DNA from 3 places in the Nonomuraea salmonea genome. Region 2 is predicted to be linked to each of the others. Evidence: riboswitches for the same ligand, from Rfam matches in the RefSeq annotation. Region 2 holds a riboswitch; each other region holds the start of a gene.
The links. Region 2 has a riboswitch for cyclic di-AMP ahead of ACFFR3_RS29785 (glycoside hydrolase family 25 protein). Riboswitches for the same ligand answer to the same signal wherever they lie in the genome.

Region 1 (6,383 bases), on a different contig from region 2:
CGGGTGACGTGGTGCTGGTGGCCACGGTCGGTGTGCAGTTCGTCACCCAGGCCGCCCGCCTCGCCTTCCACCTCGGCTCGGCCGCCGCAGGCCGGCACGCCGCCACCCGCCTCGCCTGGCTCCGCGCCTACGCGGCCGCCCGCCATCAGGATCGAGGCGCCGCAGCGCCGCCGCCGGTGCTGCGCGGCGGCATCACGCTGGCCGGGCTCTCCTTCACCTACCCGGGGACGTCCCGCGAGGTGCTCCACGATCTGGACCTGCACCTGCCCGCGGGCGCCACGGTCGCGCTGGTCGGCACGCACGGGTCGGGCAAGACGACGCTGGTGAAGCTGCTGTGCGGGCTGCATCGGCCGTCGCGTGGCACGATCCTGGTGGACGGCCGCCCGCTCGGAGACCTCGCGCAGGACGCGTGGCAGGCCAGGGTCGGCGCGGTCTTCCAGGATCACGTCCGCTTCGAGCTCACGGCCGGCGAGACGGTCGGCGTGGGGGATCTCCCCAAGCTGCGCGACCCCGCGGCCGTGGCGGGGGCGCTGGAACGAGCCGACGCCGGCCAGGTGGTCGCCGGGCTGCCTCAGGGACTGGAGACCGAGCTGGGGGAGACGTTCGAGCACGGTGTACGGCTCTCCGGCGGGCAGTGGCAGCGGCTGGCCCTGGCTCGCGGGTCGATGCGGACGGAGCCGTTGCTGCTGGTGCTGGACGAGCCGACCGCCGCGCTGGACGCACCGGCCGAGAGCGCGGTCTTCGCGCGCTACGCCGAGGCGGCCAAGGGCCATCCGGGAGCCGTCACGTTGCTGATCACGCACCGCTTCCCCACCGTGCGGATGGCGGACCTGATCGTCGTCCTCGGCGAAGGCCGGATCGTGCAGTGCGGCACCCACGACCGGCTCAGCCAGATCCCGGGGCCGTACGCCGATCTCCTGACATGACGAACGCGCGCCCCCGGGAAGGGGCGCGCGTTCCGCTGTCAGGAAGAGGGACGTGAGGGAAGGTCAGCCGGCGTACTCGGGGTAGCCGTAGCCGACGACCTGCGACTTCGGCCGGACCCGCTCTTCGACCTTGCCGTTGCCGGTGTTGCCTTCGATGGTGGAGATGGTGCCGTCGTGGTTGTCCTTGACGACGAAGCCCACGTGCTGGATGTCGCTCAGGGACTTGCCGCCCTTCCAGGAGAAGAACACCACGGCACCCGGCTTGGCCTCGTGGCCGAAGCGCTGGTTGGCGGCGAACCACTTGGCGTGGGCGACGGTCCAGGCGTCCCAGCCGACCTGCGGGCGGGCGCCGGTCTGCTCGCCGACCCAGGAGACGAACATCGAGCACCAGGCGGCGTTCAGGTAGGCGGCGCGGCTGCCGCCGTCACGGGCGACGGTTTCGGCGGCACGCTGGGAGTTGGCGTACCACTGCTGGAACTTGGTCCCGCCGCCGCTGGCGTTCTCGGAGACGCCCACCTGCGCCCTGGCGACGGCCAGGACCTGGTCGGCGGTGGCGGTGATCTTGGTTTCGTCACGCTCGCTCGCCTTGTGGGCGGCGAGCGCGGTGGCCGGGTGCTTCGCGGCGGTGGCCGCGGCGACGGCGGTGGAGGTGTCGGCGTGGGCCGCGGCGGGGACGCCGAAGGCCGAGGCCAGGACGCCGGCGCCGAGGACGGCGCGGGCGATGGTGCTCTTCGAGACAGCGGTAAGACGATGCTTGGCCATCGAGGGGGTTACTCCTTGCTTCCATGCCGCTTACCGGGTTAGCTGACGGGTTCGGGCGTGGAAGCTGCCCTACGGCACCGAAGTGCCGATTCACCCCAAAGGACATGGGTCCCCGGTTCCGCGCGTGGCGGATTCAGCGGTCACAGGACGATCCTGTGATGTGTCGTGCGATGGTCTGACATAGCCGGACAAACCGGACGTATGCCTCAAGATGCCCCATAAGGTAATACATGAGGCAAGAGGATTACAAATCCATAAAAGTAAAGTCAGCCGAGCTGACTGCGCGCCTCGGCCAGAAGCCCCATCATGGCAAGGGATTCGTCAAGCGGCATGATCGAGGATTCGGTCCTGCCTTCGGCCGTGGCGGCGCGGACTTCGCGGAGCTCTCCGGCGTAACCGTTGTCGGCCGGGTCGAGCACGTGCTCTTCCGGCTCCATCGCCGGCCCGGAGAGGACGATCCGCTGCGGTGCCCAGAACGGTGCCTGGATGTCCGCCCGCATCTGGGTACCTACAACACTGGCCCCGTTCGGGTAATTCCCGAGCAATGAGGTGGCCACGAGAGCGTGCCGCCCGCCGGGGTAACGCAAGACGCCGGCCGCCTCCGCGTCAACGCCGTTCGGGGCCAGGGAGCCGGTGACGTGCAGGCCGGTGGGCATGCCCAGGATGAGCTGGGCCAGCCCGAACGGGTAGATCCCGAGGTCGAGCAGCGCGCCGCCGCCCAGCTCCGGAGCCCACAGGCGGTGCGCCGGGTCGTACGGATGGGCGAAGCCGAAGCTCGCCTGGACCGACCGGATCTCCCCGAAGCGGGGATCCTCCTTGATGCGCCTGATGAGCGGGTTGAACCGCATCCACATGGCCTCCATCAGGAAGACCCCGGCCTCACGGGCCAGCCGCACCATCTTCTCCGCGTCGTCCACGGTCGCGGCCAGCGGCTTCTCGCACAGCACCGCCTTGCCCGCCGCGATGGCGGCGGCGGCGACCTGCAGGTGCTGGGCGTGCGGGGTGGCGACGTAGATCGCGTCCACCGCCGGGTCGGCGCACAGCTCCTCATAGGACCCGTACGCCGACTCGGCGCCCAAATCCGACGCCAGGGTCTGCGCCCTGGCCAGGTTCCTGCTTCCCACGGCGGCCACCCGCATGCCGGGCTCCGCCACGATCGCCGCACCCACGGTACGGGCGATGCCGCCGGTGGCGGCTATTCCCCAAGTGAAATCTCGCACGCCGGCGATCGTATACGGAAGGCAAATATGGGCTTATGTCGGTGGTGCCGGAAATATCAGGAATGTCGTTTTGTCACATCCGTCACTCGAACGAGTCCGGGTCGGGCCCGAGCCGCTGCCCCCGGCTGAGCGCCCCGATGGCCGCCAGGTCCTCGGCGTCCAGGATGAAGTCGAAGACGTCGATGTTCTCGGCGATCCGCGCCGGCGTCACCGACTTCGGGATCACCACGTTCCCGAGCTGCAGGTGCCAGCGCAGCACGATCTGCGCCGGCGTCTTGCAGTGCTTGTCGGCCAGCACCCGCAGCGCCGGGTCGTCGAGCAGCCCCCTGCCCTGCCCCAGCGGGCTCCACGCCTCGGTGAGGATGCCGTTGGCCTCGTGGAACTCGCGCATCTGCCGCTGCTGGAAGTAGGGGTGGAGCTCGATCTGGTTGATGGCGGGGACGATGTCGGCCTCGTCCATGAGCCTGGTGAGCGTCTCGACGGTGAAGTTCGAGACGCCGATGGCCTTGGCCCGGCCGTCCCGGTAGATCTTCTCCATGGCCCTCCACGCCTGCAGGTACTTGTCCTGCCCCGGCATCGGCCAGTGGATGAGATAGAGGTCGACGTAGTCGAGGCCGAGCCGGGCCAGCGACTCGTCGAAGGCGGCCTCGGCGCGGGCGTGCTCGCCGTTGGCCAGCTTGGTCGTGACGAACACCTTCTCCCTCGGCAGCCCGCTGTTGCGCACCGCGCGGCCCACGCCCTCCTCGTTGCCGTAGGCGGCGGCCGTGTCGATGTGCCGGTAGCCGGCCTTGAACGCGGTCGTGACCGCCTGCTCGGCCTCCTCGGCAGGTACCTGCCAGACGCCATAACCGAGCTGCGGGATCTGCACGCCGTCCGTGTTGAGCATGAGCGAGTTCATACCCTCCATTGTTCACGCCGCGTTCCTGGCGGCTTAAGCCGGGCGGGCTAGCTTGAAGCGGTCGTGAACGGCCCATCACCCGGGAGGGCAGGAGTGGTCGAACAGGCGTCGGCCTGGGTGGAGTCACCGCTCCAGATGCTGTGCGCCGTCGAGGCCCACCACGCCGGGCTCCTCGGCCCGGCCACGGCCGTCGTGCCGCGCGCCGGCCTGCGCCCGCTCAAGGCCACCCGGCGCGAGCTGCGCTCGATGGCGCTGCCCGGCGGGCTGGAGCTGGCCGAGCCGCGTGAGCGCATGCCGCGCCGCGCGCTGGCGGTGGGCGACGCCTTCTCGGGACGGGTGCAGCTGCGCTGGCTGCTGTCCAGGCCGGGACGCGTCGTCGTGGTGGACGACGGGCTGGCCACGCTGCGGCTGCTCGAACTGCTGGCCGCCGGGCCGTACCGGCCGCTGCTGCGGGCCCGCGCCGAGGGGGGACGGCTGCGTGCCGTGCTCGGCCTGGCCGCCGCGCTGCGGCTGCGGCTGAGCGAGGTGTCGGTCTTCACCGCCCTGCCCGTGGACGACCGGCTCGCCGAAGCCGTACGGGAAGCCGGCGTGCAGCTCGTCCGCCACGACTTCGCCTGGCTGCGCGCGCAGCCGCCCAGCTCCGAGGGCCCCGCCGAGCGTACGGTCGTGCTCGGCACCTCGCTCGTCCGCAACGGCCTCGTCCGCCGCGACCACTACCTGCGCTGGCTGACCGACCTGGCCGCGCGCGAGCCGCTCGCCTACTACCCGCACCGCCGCGAGGACCCCGTGGACGTCGCGCTGATCCGGGAGCGTCCCGGCATCACCGTCCACGACGGCGGCGTGCCGGCCGAGCTGACGCTGCGCGGCCTCGACGCGGGCCAGCGCGTGCTCAGCCTGCCCTCGACCGCGATCACGTCGCTGCGCGTGCTGCTCGGCCCGCGCGGCGTCGCCGTCGAGCCCGTGGATGTACCCGATGACTGGTGGACCAGCAGGGCGGCGCCCGCCCTGCGCTCGCATTTGACAGGAGTTCCCGGGTGAGAGTGCTGGCCGTCGCCGACTCCGACTCGTATCTGAAATGGGCGGCCTGCCTGCTCGACGACCTGCCTCCCGGCTGCGTGACCGACCTGGTCGTGGTGCGCACGCCGATCGCGCCCTCGCCCGAGCAGATCGCCGCCGCCGTGGGGGAGCGGGCCGTGCCGCCGGTGCCGCCGGTGCTGTCGGCGCGGTCGCTGCGGCGGCTGGCCGAGCGCACCGGGCCCGACGCGATCCTGGTGGCCTGTACGGGCCCGGTGGTGGACGTGCTGGTCGCCGAGGTGCTCGACGGCCTGCGGCCCCGGCCCGTCTTCGTCTCCGGGCTGCCCGGCATCTCCGTGCCCGCCACGGAGAAGGCGTGGACGTTCCGCAGCGGCTGCGACCTGTTCGTCGTGCACAGCGAGCGCGAGGTGGCCGAGTTCACCGCGATCGCCGGCCGGCTCGGCGGCGGTGGCGCGGTGGGCCTGGCCAGGCTGCCGTTCCTGCGGCCCCAGCGGGGCGCCGGCGGCGGCGACCGGGTGGTGTTCGCCACCCAGGCCAAGGTGCCGCGCGAGCGGCGGCAGCGCGAGCGGATCCTGCTGTCGCTGGCCGCGCTTTCGGCCGACCGGCCTGACCTGGAGGTCGTGGTCAAGCTGCGCGCCCTCGACGGCGAGCGGCAGACGCACAACGAGCGGCTGCCGTACCAGCGGTTGTGGCGCGAGATGGGGGAGCCGGGGCGGCTGACGTTCGCGGCCGGGTCGATGCGGGAGCAGCTGGAGCGGGCGGCCGGGTTCGTCACGGTCAGCTCTACGGCGGCGCTGGAGGCCATCGCGATGGGGGTGCCGTCGCTGGTGCTGCGCGACTTCGGGGTCAGCGCCGAGATGATCAACCTGGTGTTCGAGGGCAGCGACCTGCTGGGCACGCTGGACGAGCTGGCCGAAGGCGGCTTCCGTACGGCCTCGCCCGCCTGGTGCGCCGCCAACTACTTCCACCCCGCCGAGCGCGACGACTGGGCCGGGCGGCTGGCCGCTCTCGTGGAGGCGGGGCCAGACACGCCCGCGCGGTCGCTGCTCGACGGGCCCGAGCACGCGGCGGCGCGGCGCAGGGCGAGGCTCCGCGTGGAGGTGCCGCCCAAGATGCTGCGGGTGGGGTACCGCGCCAAGCGCCGCGTGCGCCGCTACCTCAGAGCGCTGACCTGATCTTCCTGCGGATGCGGGTGAGCGTGCCTGGCCGGGCCGCCGCGGGGGGCGGTTCGGCCAGGCCGAGGGCCTCCAGGCGGCGGCGCTTGAAGTAGCGCGGGTCGAGCGCGACGCCCTCGGGCCGCAGCCCGGGGTAGGCGTCGGCCTGCATGCAGTAGCCCACCGCGCGCACCAGCGCCGGCAGGTCCGTCTCCGGCGGCTGCTCGACGCCGCCGTCCGCCGACAGGCGCGGCAGCAGCGCGTCCACGATGGTGGCGGGCACGCGGTTGCTGTTCTCGTACGGGGTCAGCCGCTCCAGGACCAGCTCCGTGCCGTACGAGGCCACCGGCAGCCCGTAGTAGCGCCACGCGGTCACCAGGGCCGTGGA
Region 2 (6,383 bases):
AGCCGGCGCCGGTGACGATCGCGACGGTGTTCTCGAGATGACGACTGGTCACGTGCTGAACTTCCTTGCTCTGTTCGGTGCGGTCAGATGCTGGGGTGGGTTCGTGGGCCCGCACGGAGGGGGAGGCGCAGCGTGACGTGGGCGCCGTGGGTCTCGACGTGCAGGCTGCCGTGGTGGGCGGTGGTGATGGCGCGGGCGATGGCCAGGCAGAGTCCGGAGCCTCCCTGGTCGCCGACCGGCTCGTCGCTCGTTTCCGAGGGGTCGTCGCTGGTCAGGCGGAGTTCCGCGTAGTCGGCCGTGCGGTCCAGGGTGACGGTCGCCGGGTGGCGGGTGGCGCCGAGGAGGATGGCCAGGAGGCGGGTCAGGTAGGTGGAGGAGGCGCGCGTGAGGACGGTCGGGTCCAGGCGGAGCCGCACGTCGCCGACATCGGCCGACGCCGACTCCACCAGGGCGGTCAGGTTCACGTCGGTCAGTTCGCGGTCGTCGAGACCGGCTTCGAGCCTGGACAGCAGGAGCAGGTCGGTGGTGACGTTTTCCAGCCGGTCCAGGTCGTCGCTGACGTGGTCGAGCAGGTCGGTCACGTCGATGTCGTCCGGGTGCCGCCGCGCCGCCTCCACCTGGACGCGCAGCGCGGCCAGCGGCGTACGGACCTCGTGGGAGGCGTCGGCGGTGAAGCGCCGCACCGCATTGGCCCGTTCGTGCAGCTCGTCGGCGCGCGGGATGAGCACGGGCATGCCCATCAGCTCGTCCTGCTCGCGCCCGCAGGCGTCGAGGCAGGGCTGGTTGGCCGCCACGATCGTCATGTCCCCTGCCATGACCAGGCACGGGTTCGGGACGGCCGCGAGCAGGGCGGCGTGGTCGTGTCTCATCGGGTTCCTCCCCAGGCGCTGAGCGAGCCTGTCACCAGCTAGGACAGCGCAGCCCTCCGGTCTGTGACCGAAAGGGGGCGGCTTTACCGACCCGAGGGCTTAGGGGGAGACGGCGGGGGGAGGATGCGGTGGATCGAGGGGGAGGCGTGTCATGAAGGTCGTGGTGGTCGGCGGGACCGGCCTGATCGGATCGAAGCTGGTGACCAGGCTGTCGCGCGACGGCCACGAGGCGGTGGCGGCCTCGCCGCGCACCGGGGTGAACACGCTCACCGGCGAGGGTCTCGCCGAAGCGCTGGAGGGGGCGCAGGTGGTGGTCGACGTGTCGAACGCGCCGTCGTTCGAACCGGCCGCCGTCCTGGAGTTCTTCGAGACCTCCACCGGCAACCTGCTGGCCGCCGAGTCTGAGGCGGGGGTCGGGCACCATGTCGCGTTGTCCATCGTGGGCACCGAACGCATGCCGGATAACGGATATTTCCGGGCGAAGGTCGCGCAGGAGCGGCTGATCGAGAAGTCGGGGATCCCGTACTCGCTGGTGCACGCGACCCAGTTCTTCGAGTTCGTGAAGGGCATCGCGGACGAGGCCGCCGACGGGGGAGTGGTGCGCATCGCGCCGGTGCTGTTCCAGCCGATCGCCGGGGACGACGTGGCGGCGGCGCTGTGCGAGGTCGCGGAGGGTACGCCGCTCAACGGCCGGCTGGAGGTCGCCGGGCCGGAACGGGTCAGGATGGACGAGTTCGTCCGGCAGGCGCTGGCGGGGCTCGGTGACCCCCGTGAGGTGGTCACCGACCCGCACGCGCGTTACTTCGGGAGCGAGCTCGGCGAGCACTCGCTCGTGCCGCTGGGGGAGGCGCGGCTCGGCGAGGCTCGCTACGGCGACTGGGCCGCCGCCCGGTAGCACGCCCGAGACGTCAGACGGACTGGCGGCCCAGGGCGCGGAGCTGGTCGGGCGTCAGAGCCGAGACGTTCTGGTCGATGGGGACGTCCGTGTACTGGTGGATCGCCCACGACTTCCAGTCGGCCGGCGGCGTGATCGCGCCCTTGGCCCGGCTGTAGTGGGCGACCCAGAGCGGGTACTGCGCCAGGCCGTGGCCGTAGGTGTCGGCGAAGTTCCAGCCGCTGTAGAAGAGCGGCTTGGTGCCGGTCTGGTTCTCCACGTACGACAGCCACGCCTTGGCCCAGGTGTTGACCTCGGCGACGGACTTGCCGTCGGTCGTCTCCAGGTCGAGGACCAGCAGGTCACCGGCCTTGGCGGGCTGGGCGTTCACCGCGGCCAGGAAGTGGTTGGCGTCGGCGATGGGGTCGTCGGCGGGGTGGCCGTAGTGGTAGGCGCCGCGCACGATGCCCTTCTCGCCGAGCTCCCGCCAGTGCCTGGCGAAGGAGGAGTCGACGAAGTCGGTCCCCTCGGTGGCCTTGATGATGCCGAACTGCGCCGAGCTGGAGCTCCAGTCGTACAGCGGCTCGTAGTGGGAGATGTCCAGGCCGTAGGTCAGGGCGGAGCTGTGCTGGGCCGCCTCGTGCGGGGCGACCTGGTCGGTGGTGGAGGCGTGTGCGGTGCCGGTGACGGCGGTGACGGCGGCGAGTACGGCTCCGCCGAGCGCCAGTCCGAGGCGCTTGCGGTTCTCGGCAAGCTTGGCCATGCGGATGTTGACTCCTTGCTTCCATGCCGCCTACCGGGTTAGCTGACGGGTTCGGGACTGGAAGTGCCCTACGGACGCGCATGAGCGGGCGTCCGATTCACCCCGGAAAGTGGGTCCCCGGTTCCGCGGGACGCGGATTCGGCGGCCGTACGCCGGAGGCGGCGTACGGTCCGGTCAAAGATGCGAGGTCACGCGCTGCGGTGGTCCCTCGACCCGCAAAAAGTACATAATTCGCAAAAGTATCTGCAAGTACTCCAAAGGGACTTTCACTCCGCTGGCCTGGTAAGCGGTTCGAAATCCCCGTGTACGTCGCGGATTCGGAAATGGGTAAAGTTTTCCGGCACTCACTCCAGACGGAGCGTGCTGGCCGTCCTCGAGAGGGTCTCCGGCGGCGGCGCGGCGCCGTACGACGGCACGAGCTCGCGCAACGCCGGCCGCCAGCCGTCCACCCGGCCGGGGAAGGCACGTCCGAGCACGTCCAGCATGATCGCCACGGACGCCGACGCCCCGGGTGAGGCCCCGAGCAGGGCGGCGAGCCCGCCGTGGGCCGACGTCACCACCTCGGTGCCGAACCCGGCGATCGACCCGCGCCCGTTCACCGGCTTGACCACCTGCACCCGCTGGCCCGCGGTGATCGGCTCCCAGTCCTCCGCCCGCGCCTCGGGGACGAACCTGCGCAGCGCCCGCAGCCGGTCGCCGCGCGTCTGCACGAGCTGCTCGACCAGGTAGCGCAGCAGGGCCGGCTCGGCGCGGGCGGCGCCGAGCAGCGTCATGACGTTGCCGGGCGTGACGGATCCCGGCAGGTCGGTGAGCCTGCCGCGTTTGAGGAAGCGCGGCGAGAACGCGGCGAAGGGCCCGAACATCAGGTACGTCCGCCCGTCCACGACCCGGGTGTCGAGATGCGGCACCGACAGGGCGGGCGCGCCCGGCTCGGCGTGGCTGTAGACCTTGGCGCGGTGCCCGGCCACCAGTTCGGCCCGGTCCGTACGCAGGAACCGCCCGCTGATCGGAAACCCCCCGTACGCCCGCGTCTCCGCCACCCCGGCGCTCTGCAGCAGCGGCAGCGTACCCCCGCCCGCCCCCAGGAACACGAACGACCCGCGCACCCCGTAGTCGCGGGCACCCGCCAGGTCGCACACGCGCAACCGCCACGACCTGCGGTCACGGGAGAGCCCGCGCACCTCGTGCCCGGTCCGCACCTCGACGCCGTCACGTTCGAGCGCGGCGAACAGCCGCCGGGTCAGCACGCCGTAGTCGACGTCGGTGCCGCCGCGAGAACGGCACAGCGCCACCTGCTCACCGGCGGGCCGACCGGCGAACATGAGCGGCAGCAGCTCCGCCATCACCGCCCGGTCGCGGATGAATTCGAGCCCTTCGAACAGCGGATGATCGCGCAGCGCCGCATGCCGCAGCCGCAGGTGCTCGACCCCGGCCGCGCCCCGGGCGAAGGAGAGGTGTGGCACCGGCCGGATGAACCCCGCAGGATCGCCCAGCGTGCCCTCCTCGACCAGGCTCGCCCACAGCTGCCGGGAGAGCTGGAACTGCTCGTTGATCGCGATGGCCCCGCCCACGTCGATCGAGCCGTCGCCGGTGAGCGGTGTGTAGTTGAACTCGCACAGTCCCGCGTGCCCGGTGCCGGCGTTGTTCCAGGCCGACGAGCTCTCCAGGCCGGGGCCGTCGAGCCGCTCCAGGACGAGCACCGACCAGTCCGGCTGCACGCGGCGCAGCAGCACGCCCAGGGTGGCGCTCATGATGCCACCGCCGACCAGGACCACGTCGTAGCCCATCCCGGCTCACCTCCAACTCATATGACATGTTCGCTACTTGTATAACAGCGGCCGCGCGGCGTGCGGGATCCGGAGTAGCGTGGATCTTCCAGCGCCCGTACGGCACAGGAGGTGATCACGATGCACCCGGTCTAGCGACGGCCCCATCCGGGGGCGTCACGGAGCCGAGAGGTGACCGTATGAGCAAGACCGACAAGACCCGTCCCTGGTGGGTGAAGATGGCCGAGGCGCCGATGGTGCACTGCCGGCCCGTTCACGACCACCGCGACGGCGTCTGCACCCTTCCCGGCCGCGTCGACCGCGAGAGCGCGTCGCTCAACCGGCGCATGAGCGGCTGCTACTGGCAGGCCACCGACACGTTCCTGTTCGGTGAAGGCGCCCTCAGCGGAGGCCGGGAGTGGACCGGCTACTGCCGTGAGGCGCGCCGCCGCGAGCGGCGTGCGGCCCGGCGCGAGCTGCGCGACCACCGCGCTGACGACTGAGCCGGCGACTGACAGCGCCCCGGGAGGCGTCCGCCTCCCGGCGCATCAATGGGACACTCCACGCATTACCGGTTGAACCATCGTGGAGGTGGGCGTATGTACGCGAAGTCCCTGGGAGTGAACGGCGCCGAGCTGCGCCCCCTGGAGCCCTGGCGGGCGGAGGAGTTCCTGGCCCACATCGACAGGGGGCGAGAGTTCATCGGGCGCTTCGTGGGGCTGGCCGACGTGGTGACCGACCTGCCGTCGAGCCGCGCGTTCCTGCAGCGCTACGCCGACGCGACCGCCGCCGACACCGCGCGGATCCACGGCATCTGGCTGGACGGCACGCTGTCCGGCGGAGTCATGCTGCGCACGATGAACGTCGAGCAGGGCGAGGCCGAGGTGGGCTGCTGGCTGGAGCCCGCGGCGGCCGGCAAGGGGCTGGTGACCAGGGCGGCCGGGATCCTCATCGACTGGGCCGTGGACGAGCGCGGCATCCACCGCGTGGAGTGGGTCGTCGCCTCGGGCAACGCGGCCAGCATCGCCGTGGCCAGGCGGCTCGGGATGACCAAGGAGGGCGTGCTGAGGGAGAGCTACAAGCATCGCGGCGAGCGGCTGGACGTGGAGATCTGGTCGGTGCTGGCGCCGGAGTGGCGCAAGGCGCGAGAAAACGGATAGCCCTTCGATTCGGATAGTCAATCCGCTTTCTGCTACGGTTCAGAGAGAGGACGGAAGGCGCACGCCTGCCCGAGTCCGTCTCTTCCTGCTGTCCGTGAAAGGAAAGCGACCATGCGCATCTTCATCACCGGCGCCAGCGGCTACTTCGGCGGTGTGCTCACCGAGCACCTCATCTCCGCAGGTCACACCGTCGAAGCCCTCGCCCGCTCCGACCGGGCCGCCGCCCGCGTCGCCGAGCTGGGCGCCACCCCCGTGGCGGGCGGCCTGGCCGACACCGCCGTCCTGCACGAGGCCGCCGCCCGCAACGACGCCGTCGTGCACGCCGCCGTCGACTACGGCGACCCGGCCATGCAGGACGTCGAGCAGCCCGCGCTCGACGCGCTGCTGACCGGCCTCGCCGACGGCCGCCCCTTCGTCTACACCAGCACCGGCCTGGTCTACCCCGACACCAAGGGCCGGCCGGTCACCGAGGACGAGGAGGTCAGCGAGCAGACCGCCAGGCAGCCGCACAAGTACCTCGGCGAGCGCCGCGTCCTCGCCGCCACGAACCTCGCCGCCACCGTCATCAGGGCCGGTCTCATCTACGGCCGCGGCGGCAGCGCCATGCTCCAGGGCCTGATCGCCGGAGCCCGCGCGCAGGGCGTCGCCACCTACGTCGGGGACGGCCGCAACATCTGGTCCACCGTCCACGTGGACGACCTGGCCGCCCTCTACGCCGCCGTCCTCACCGGGGGAGAGGGTGGCGGCATGGGTGGCGGCATCGTCAACGCCGCCACCCGCACCGGCATGGCCTTCCGCGAGATGGTCGAGGCGGTCGCCACCCTCACCGGCACGCACACCGCCTCGCTGTCCCTCGACCAGGCCACGCAGCTCTTCGGCGACCTGGCGCACATGCTCGCCGGCTCGACGCCCCTCGACCCCTCGCGGGCCGAGAGGCTGTACGGCTGGAAG
Region 3 (6,383 bases), on a different contig from region 2:
TGCGGCCGCGGCGCGGGCACCCACGGCAGCGCGGGGGCCTCGGGCGACGGGGGAGCCACCTGCGCGAGCGCGGCGCCGCGTGACACGGTGGCCATCGCGCCCGTGGCGTAGGCGGCGGGCGCCGCCCCCGACAGCACGGGTGTGGGCCCCGTGCGCGTCGTGGTGAGGAAGCGTTGGAGATCGTCGATGGGCACGGCCGCGGCGGCCGGGCCTGCCGCGTCGATCACGATCTCGCGTACTCCGGTGACGCGCTGGATGTCCAGGATGGTGTCGGCGTCGCAGGCCGACAGCGAATGGCTTCCGCGGTGCCGGGCGTAGGTGGCGGCGCTGGTGTAGCCCAGCAGCACCCGGTCACCTACTTGAGTGGTCCCGAGGACCACGGAACGATCTGGTCGCACTGCCACCAGGACTCCACCGTCGGCAAGAGCGCCCAGCAGGCGGTGCGGAGTGCCATGCTGGGCGAGCACGTCGGCAAGCGCAGGATTCCCGATGCTCATATGACGAACCATAGGTAGTCGGCCACGGCTTATCAGGCTAATGGCGAATAAATCTCCCGATCAAGACAAAGATGGGAGCGGCGTGGATGACTTTCCACTCTGCTGGGTACAGGGCCTCCCGTCTCACATCGTGAGTCCCTCGTGAACGCGTTCACAAGCGCCCGATAGACTCTGTGGGACCGCCGGGGGGATCCGTGGACGTGTCCCTCCCAAGCCCGCCCTGCCTTAAGGATCCACACCAGTGAACAAGCCCGTCGTTCTGGTCGCAGAGGAGCTGTCCGAGGCCGGTCTCGCCGTACTCGGCGCTGATTTCGAGGTCCGCCACACCGACGGCGCCGACCGTTCCCAGCTGCTGCCCGCCCTCGCCGACGTTGACGCGCTCATCGTCCGCTCCGCCACGCAGGTCGACGCCGAGGCCATCGCCGCCGCGCCCAAGCTGCGGGTGGTCGCCCGCGCGGGGGTCGGCCTCGACAACGTCGACGTCGAGGCGGCCACCAAGGCCGGCGTCATGGTCGTCAACGCTCCGACCTCCAACATCACCAGCGCCGCCGAGCAGACCATCGCGCTCATCCTGGCCAGCGCGCGCAACACGGCCCAGGCCCACGCCGCGCTGAAGAACGGTGAGTGGAAGCGCTCGAAGTACACCGGTGTCGAGCTCGACGAGAAGGTCGTCGGCATCCTCGGCCTCGGCAAGATCGGCCAGCTCGTGGCCCAGCGGCTGGCGCCGTTCGGGGTCGAGCTGATCGCCTACGACCCCTACCTGCCGCCGGCCCGCGCCGCGCAGATGGGCGTCCGGCTGGTCAGCCTCGACGAGGTGCTCAAGCAGGCCGACTTCATCACCGTCCACCTGCCCAAGTCCAAGGAGACGGTCGGGCTCATCGGCGACCGCGAGCTGCACCAGGTCAAGCCCAACGTGCGGATCGTCAACGTCGCGCGCGGCGGCATCGTCGACGAGGGCGCCCTCTACGCGGCGATCAAGGAGGGCCGGGTCGCGGGAGCCGGCCTGGACGTCTTCGCCAAGGAGCCGTGCACCGACAGCCCGCTGTTCGAGCTCGACCAGGTCGTCGTCACGCCCCACCTCGGCGCCTCCACCCACGAGGCCCAGGAGAAGGCCGGCACCCAGGTCGCGCGCAGCGTGAAGCTGGCCCTCGCGGGCGAGTTCGTGCCCGACGCGGTCAACGTCCAGGGCGGCGCCGTGGCCGAGGACGTCAAGCCGGGCCTGCCGCTGGCCGAGAAGCTGGGCCGGGTCTTCACCGCGCTGGCCGGCGAGGTGGCCACCAAGCTCGACGTCGAGGTGCGCGGCGAGATCGCCGCCCAGGACGTGCGGGTGATCGAGCTGGCCGCGCTCAAGGGCGTCTTCGCCGACGTGGTCGAGGAGCAGGTCACCTACGTCAACGCGCCGCTGCTGGCCAAGGACCGCGGCATCGCGGTCGAGCTGGTCACCAGCTCCGAGAGCCCCGACTGGCGCAACCTGGTGACCGTGCGCGGCGTGCTGGCCGACGGCCGCACGGTCTCGGTGTCGGGCACGCTGTCCGGGCCGCGCCAGATCACCAAGATCGTCGAGGTCAACGGCTTCGAGATGGAGATCGAGCCGACGGCCCACCTGTGCTTCTACACCTACACCGACCGCCCCGGCGTCGTCGGCGTGGTCGGCCGGCTGCTCGGCGAGCACGGCATCAACATCGCCTCGATGCAGGTGGCCCGTGACGTCAAGGGCGGCAAGGCGCTCATCGCGCTGACCGTCGACTCGGCGATCCCGGCCGAGGTGGTCGAGCAGATCGGCGCCGAGATCGGCGCCGAGAGCGGCCGCTCGGTCGACCTGGAGGACTGACCCTCTGACCTGCGCAGGGCCGTCACCCGTTTCGGGTGGCGGCCCTTTTGCGTCTCAGGATGCGAGATAGTAGGACATCCAAGCACTGTCCTCGGGTACTGTAGCCGGTGATGCGCCAGGTTCTCGTACTCATTACCTGCCGCGGCGGGGCCTGTTAGGGCAGGTCGACGACCCGCCGCGGTGCGCGGCGTATGCGTCGGCCGTCAAGTCCCTTCGTCCGGTCCGTGACCCGGACCACGAGATTCAGGCCCGGTCGGGCTCGCGACCGGAGTCCGGCTTCCCCCCTTTCTCAGGAACACGTCCGCGAAGCGAGATGAGCCACATGTACGAGATGTATGCCTACAACCGTGCCGAGGACCAAGAGGACGAGGCGGCCGAGGCCGTCCAGATGGCCCTCGACCGGCGTGACAACGGCGGAGCCCCCCAAAGCAGGTGAGCCCAGAACGGCCCCGCGCTCGTTCGCACGGGGCCGCTCGTCCGGGTGGTGCAAGGTCAGAGGGTCGCGGTCAGCATCGACGGGGCGGGGTCATCGCGCCGTTTCTGCAGCTCGCGCCACTGACGGACGCCCTCGCGGTCGGGCCTGACCGCTCCGACGAACGCCTGCCGGCGCCAGTCGGAGAGCTTCTCCTCCTTCACCACGTCGCCCGAGTGCGGCGCGTGCACCATGTAGCCGGGCTTGGAGATCATGCCCACGTGACCGAGTCCGCTGAAGAAGACCAGGTCACCGGGCTTGAGATGGTTCCAGCTGATTTTCCGGGAGAACGCGTTGTACTGCTCGGCGGCGGTGCGCGGCAGGTGGATCCCCGCCTTCTGGTACGCCCTGAGCATGAGCCCGGAGCAGTCGTACCCGCTGCGGCTCGTGCCGCCCCACACGTACGGGATGCCGCGCTGGTGCATCGCGAACCTGAGGGCGGTCTTCCAGGCCGGCTTGGGCGCGCGCTGCTGCTGGATGCGCTTGACCTCGGGGCCGGTCAGAGTGATCGAGCCGGCCGCGTTCGTACCGGAGCCGGATTTCGTGCCGGGGCCGGATTTCGTGTCGGGGTCGGAGTTCGTGTCGGGGGAGTGACGGCTTTCACCGGGGCCGGCGGGCGTCGGCGCGGCGGAGGCCGGAGGGGGGCACACGATGAGCCCGGCGGCGACACCCGCCAGGGCGATGGCAATGCGAGACAGGGGTCTGTCCTTCCATGCGGCCGGCCGGGTTAGCTGACGGGCTCGGGCCTGGAAGACAGCCCTACGGCGAAGCCGATTCGCCCCTGGGGGAGAGGTGGGTCCCCGGCTCCACGCACCTGCTGCGTGGATTAGGCCTGACGGACTCTAACGAATCGGTCAAAAGGTCGCAATACATGCAAAATCGGACGTCCGGAAAATGAGATGATGTGTTCGTCAGTCGAGACGAGCCGGTAAGGTACCGCCCATGGAGTCGCGTAACATCCGCCTGGCTGTCATCCCCGGTGACGGCATCGGCACCGAGGTCGTCGCAGAAGGGCTCAAGGTCCTGGATGCCGTGGGCACCAAGATCGAGCCCACCCACTACGACCTGGGCGCCGCGCGCTATCACCGCACCGGCGAGACGTTGCCCGACTCGGTGCTCCACGAGCTGCGCGGCTACGACGCCATCCTGCTCGGCGCCGTCGGAGACCCCAGCGTGCCGCCCGGCGTCCTGGAGCGCGACCTGCTGCTGCGGCTGCGGTTCGAGTTCGACCACTACGTCAACCTGCGCCCGGTCAAGCTGTTCCCCGGCGTGCGCACCCCGCTGGCCGACACCCCGCCCGAGAAGATCGACATGATCGTCGTCCGCGAGGGCACCGAGGGCCTCTACGCCGGCACCGGCGGCGCCATGCGGCGCGGCACCCCGCACGAGATCGCCACGCAGGAGTCGCTCAACACCGCACACGGCGTCGAGCGCGTGGTCCGCTACGCCTTCGAGAAAGCTCAGTCGCGCCCGCGCAAGAAGCTCACGCTCGTCCACAAGACGAACGTCCTCACCTTCGCGGGCGACCTGTGGCAGCGCACCGTCAACCGGGTCGCCGCCGACTACCCCGAGATCGCCGTCGACTACTCCCACATCGACGCGGCCTCGATGTTCTTCGTCACCCAGCCCGAGCGCTTCGACGTGGTGGTCACCGACAACCTCTTCGGCGACATCATCACCGACCTCGGCGCCGCCATCGCGGGCGGCATCGGCCTGGCCGCCAGCGGCAACATCAACCCCGACGGCGCCGCGCCCAGCATGTTCGAGCCGGTCCACGGCAGCGCGCCCGACATCGCGGGCCAGGGCAAGGCCGACCCGACCGCGACCATCCTCTCCGTCGCCATGCTTCTCGACCACCTCGGCCTGAGCGCCGAGGCGGCCAGGGTGGAGCAGGCCGTCGCCGACGACATCGCGGCGCGCGTCGCGGGCTCCGCCCCGCGCGGCACGCAGCAGATCGGCGACGACATCACCGCGCGAGTATCCGGCTAGGACCGCCTAGCCCGATCACGAGCGCCCGGCGGCCCTGAGGGGACTGCCGGGCGCTTTTTCGTGTCCCTGTACGGAGAAATGGGGGCTATATCCCCCATTGACCCCTTGCCATCCCATATAGCGAGACAATAGGAAGTACGGACTGCCTCCCGGCGCGGCCGCCTCTCGCGGCCGTCGCAGAAACCGCAGACAGCGGGCAGCTTCCGGTAGGTTTCGGTAGATCGCAGAGAGAAGGACCGACGTCATGACCATCGCTCAGAAGCTCAGCTTCGACGTGCAGCTCTCCGACCATGCTCGCACCGCGGCCGAGCGGGAGCAGGTACTGGCGAACCCGGGGTGGGGGCAGGTCTTCACCGACCACATGGTCTCGATCGACTTCACCGAGGGTAAGGGCTGGCACGACGCGCGCCTCGAGGCGTACGGGCCGCTCGTCCTCGACCCGGCCACCGCGGTCTTCCACTACGCCCAGGAGCTGTTCGAGGGGCTGAAGGCGTACCGGCAGGCCAACGGCTCGATCGTGATGTTCCGCCCGTACGCCAACGCCACCCGCTTCAACCGCTCGGCCCAGCGCATGGCGATGCCCGAGCTGCCCGAGGAGACGTTCGTCGAGTCGCTGGACCTGCTCGTCAACACCGACAAGGAGTGGGTGCCCACCGCCGAGGGGCACAGCCTCTACCTGCGGCCCTTCATGATCGCCACGCAGCCGGCGCTCGGGGTCAACTACCCGTCGAAGACGTACCGGTACATGGTGATCGCCTCCCCGGCGGCCTCCTACTTCACCGGCGGCATCAAGCCCGTCTCCGTCTGGCTGTCCACCGAGTACACGCGGGCCGCGCCCGGCGGCACCGGGTTCGCCAAGTGCGGCGGCAACTACGCCGCGGCCTTCGTCGCGCAGCGGCAGGCCGTCGAGAACGGCTGCGACCAGGTCGTCTGGCTCGACGCGCACGAGCACCGCTACGTCGAGGAGATGGGCGGGATGAACCTGTTCTTCGTCATCGGCGGCAAGCTCGTCACCCCCGCGCTCACCGGCACGCTGCTGCCCGGCATCACCCGCGACTCGATCCTGGAGCTGGCCGGCGACCTCGGCCTGGAGACCGAGGAGCGGCTGGTCAGCGTGGAGGAGTGGCAGGCCGGCTGCGAGAGCGGCGAGCTGACCGAGGTGTTCGCGTGCGGCACCGCGGCCGTGGTGACGCCGGTCGGCACGGTCAAGGGCGCCGACCGCTCATGGACGATCGGCGACGGCACGCCCGGCCCGATCACCATGCGGGTGCGCGAGGAACTGGTCGGCATCCAGTACGGCGCCCGCCCCGACACCCACAACTGGGTCCACAAGATCGCCTGACGCCCGCATCCCAGGGGGCGCGGGGCCGCCTGAGCCCGCCCCGGCCCCCGTGCCCGCTCAGGTGTCGAGGTTGGCCAGGTAGGCGGCGTTGCCGCGCTCGCCGGCCACCGCGCCGGGCGGCACCAGCGCCTCGAGCCGCCGTACCGTCTCCTCGTCGAGGGTGACGTCGGCGGCCGCGGCGTTGGCCCGCGCGTTCTCGGCCCGGCGCGTCCCCGGGATCGGCACGGCGCCGCGGTGCACGAGCCAGGCCAG

Region 1: another riboswitch for cyclic di-AMP. It lies ahead of ACFFR3_RS12970 (CHAP domain-containing protein); the one in region 2 lies ahead of ACFFR3_RS29785 (glycoside hydrolase family 25 protein).
Region 3: another riboswitch for cyclic di-AMP. It lies ahead of ACFFR3_RS27990 (C40 family peptidase); the one in region 2 lies ahead of ACFFR3_RS29785 (glycoside hydrolase family 25 protein).

What each region holds. Positions count from the first base shown of each region.
Region 1 is NZ_JBHMCF010000011.1:562,559-568,941, reverse strand. It holds gene ACFFR3_RS12975 (ATP-binding cassette domain-containing protein) at 1-926, shown strand, start outside; gene ACFFR3_RS12970 (CHAP domain-containing protein) at 990-1,688, opposite strand; cyclic di-AMP (ydaO/yuaA leader) riboswitch at 1,701-1,837, opposite strand; gene ACFFR3_RS12965 (Gfo/Idh/MocA family protein) at 1,955-2,908, opposite strand; gene ACFFR3_RS12960 (aldo/keto reductase) at 2,991-3,806, opposite strand; gene ACFFR3_RS12955 (hypothetical protein) at 3,900-4,844, shown strand; gene ACFFR3_RS12950 (DUF6716 putative glycosyltransferase) at 4,841-6,016, shown strand; gene ACFFR3_RS12945 (polysialyltransferase family glycosyltransferase) at 6,000-6,383, opposite strand, start outside.
Region 2 is NZ_JBHMCF010000036.1:22,892-29,274, reverse strand. It holds gene ACFFR3_RS29800 (SDR family NAD(P)-dependent oxidoreductase) at 1-52, opposite strand, end outside; gene ACFFR3_RS29795 (sensor histidine kinase) at 84-869, opposite strand; gene ACFFR3_RS29790 (SDR family oxidoreductase) at 1,021-1,764, shown strand; gene ACFFR3_RS29785 (glycoside hydrolase family 25 protein) at 1,778-2,506, opposite strand; cyclic di-AMP (ydaO/yuaA leader) riboswitch at 2,519-2,660, opposite strand; gene mqo (malate dehydrogenase (quinone)) at 2,851-4,293, opposite strand; gene ACFFR3_RS29775 (hypothetical protein) at 4,473-4,775, shown strand; gene ACFFR3_RS29770 (GNAT family N-acetyltransferase) at 4,872-5,432, shown strand; gene ACFFR3_RS29765 (NAD-dependent epimerase/dehydratase family protein) at 5,544-6,383, shown strand, end outside.
Region 3 is NZ_JBHMCF010000034.1:51,787-58,169, forward strand. It holds gene ACFFR3_RS27980 (hypothetical protein) at 1-497, opposite strand, end outside; gene serA (phosphoglycerate dehydrogenase) at 739-2,328, shown strand; gene ACFFR3_RS27990 (C40 family peptidase) at 2,821-3,450, opposite strand; cyclic di-AMP (ydaO/yuaA leader) riboswitch at 3,502-3,643, opposite strand; gene ACFFR3_RS27995 (3-isopropylmalate dehydrogenase) at 3,743-4,789, shown strand; gene ACFFR3_RS28000 (branched-chain amino acid aminotransferase) at 5,034-6,131, shown strand; gene ACFFR3_RS28005 (aldo/keto reductase) at 6,189-6,383, opposite strand, start outside.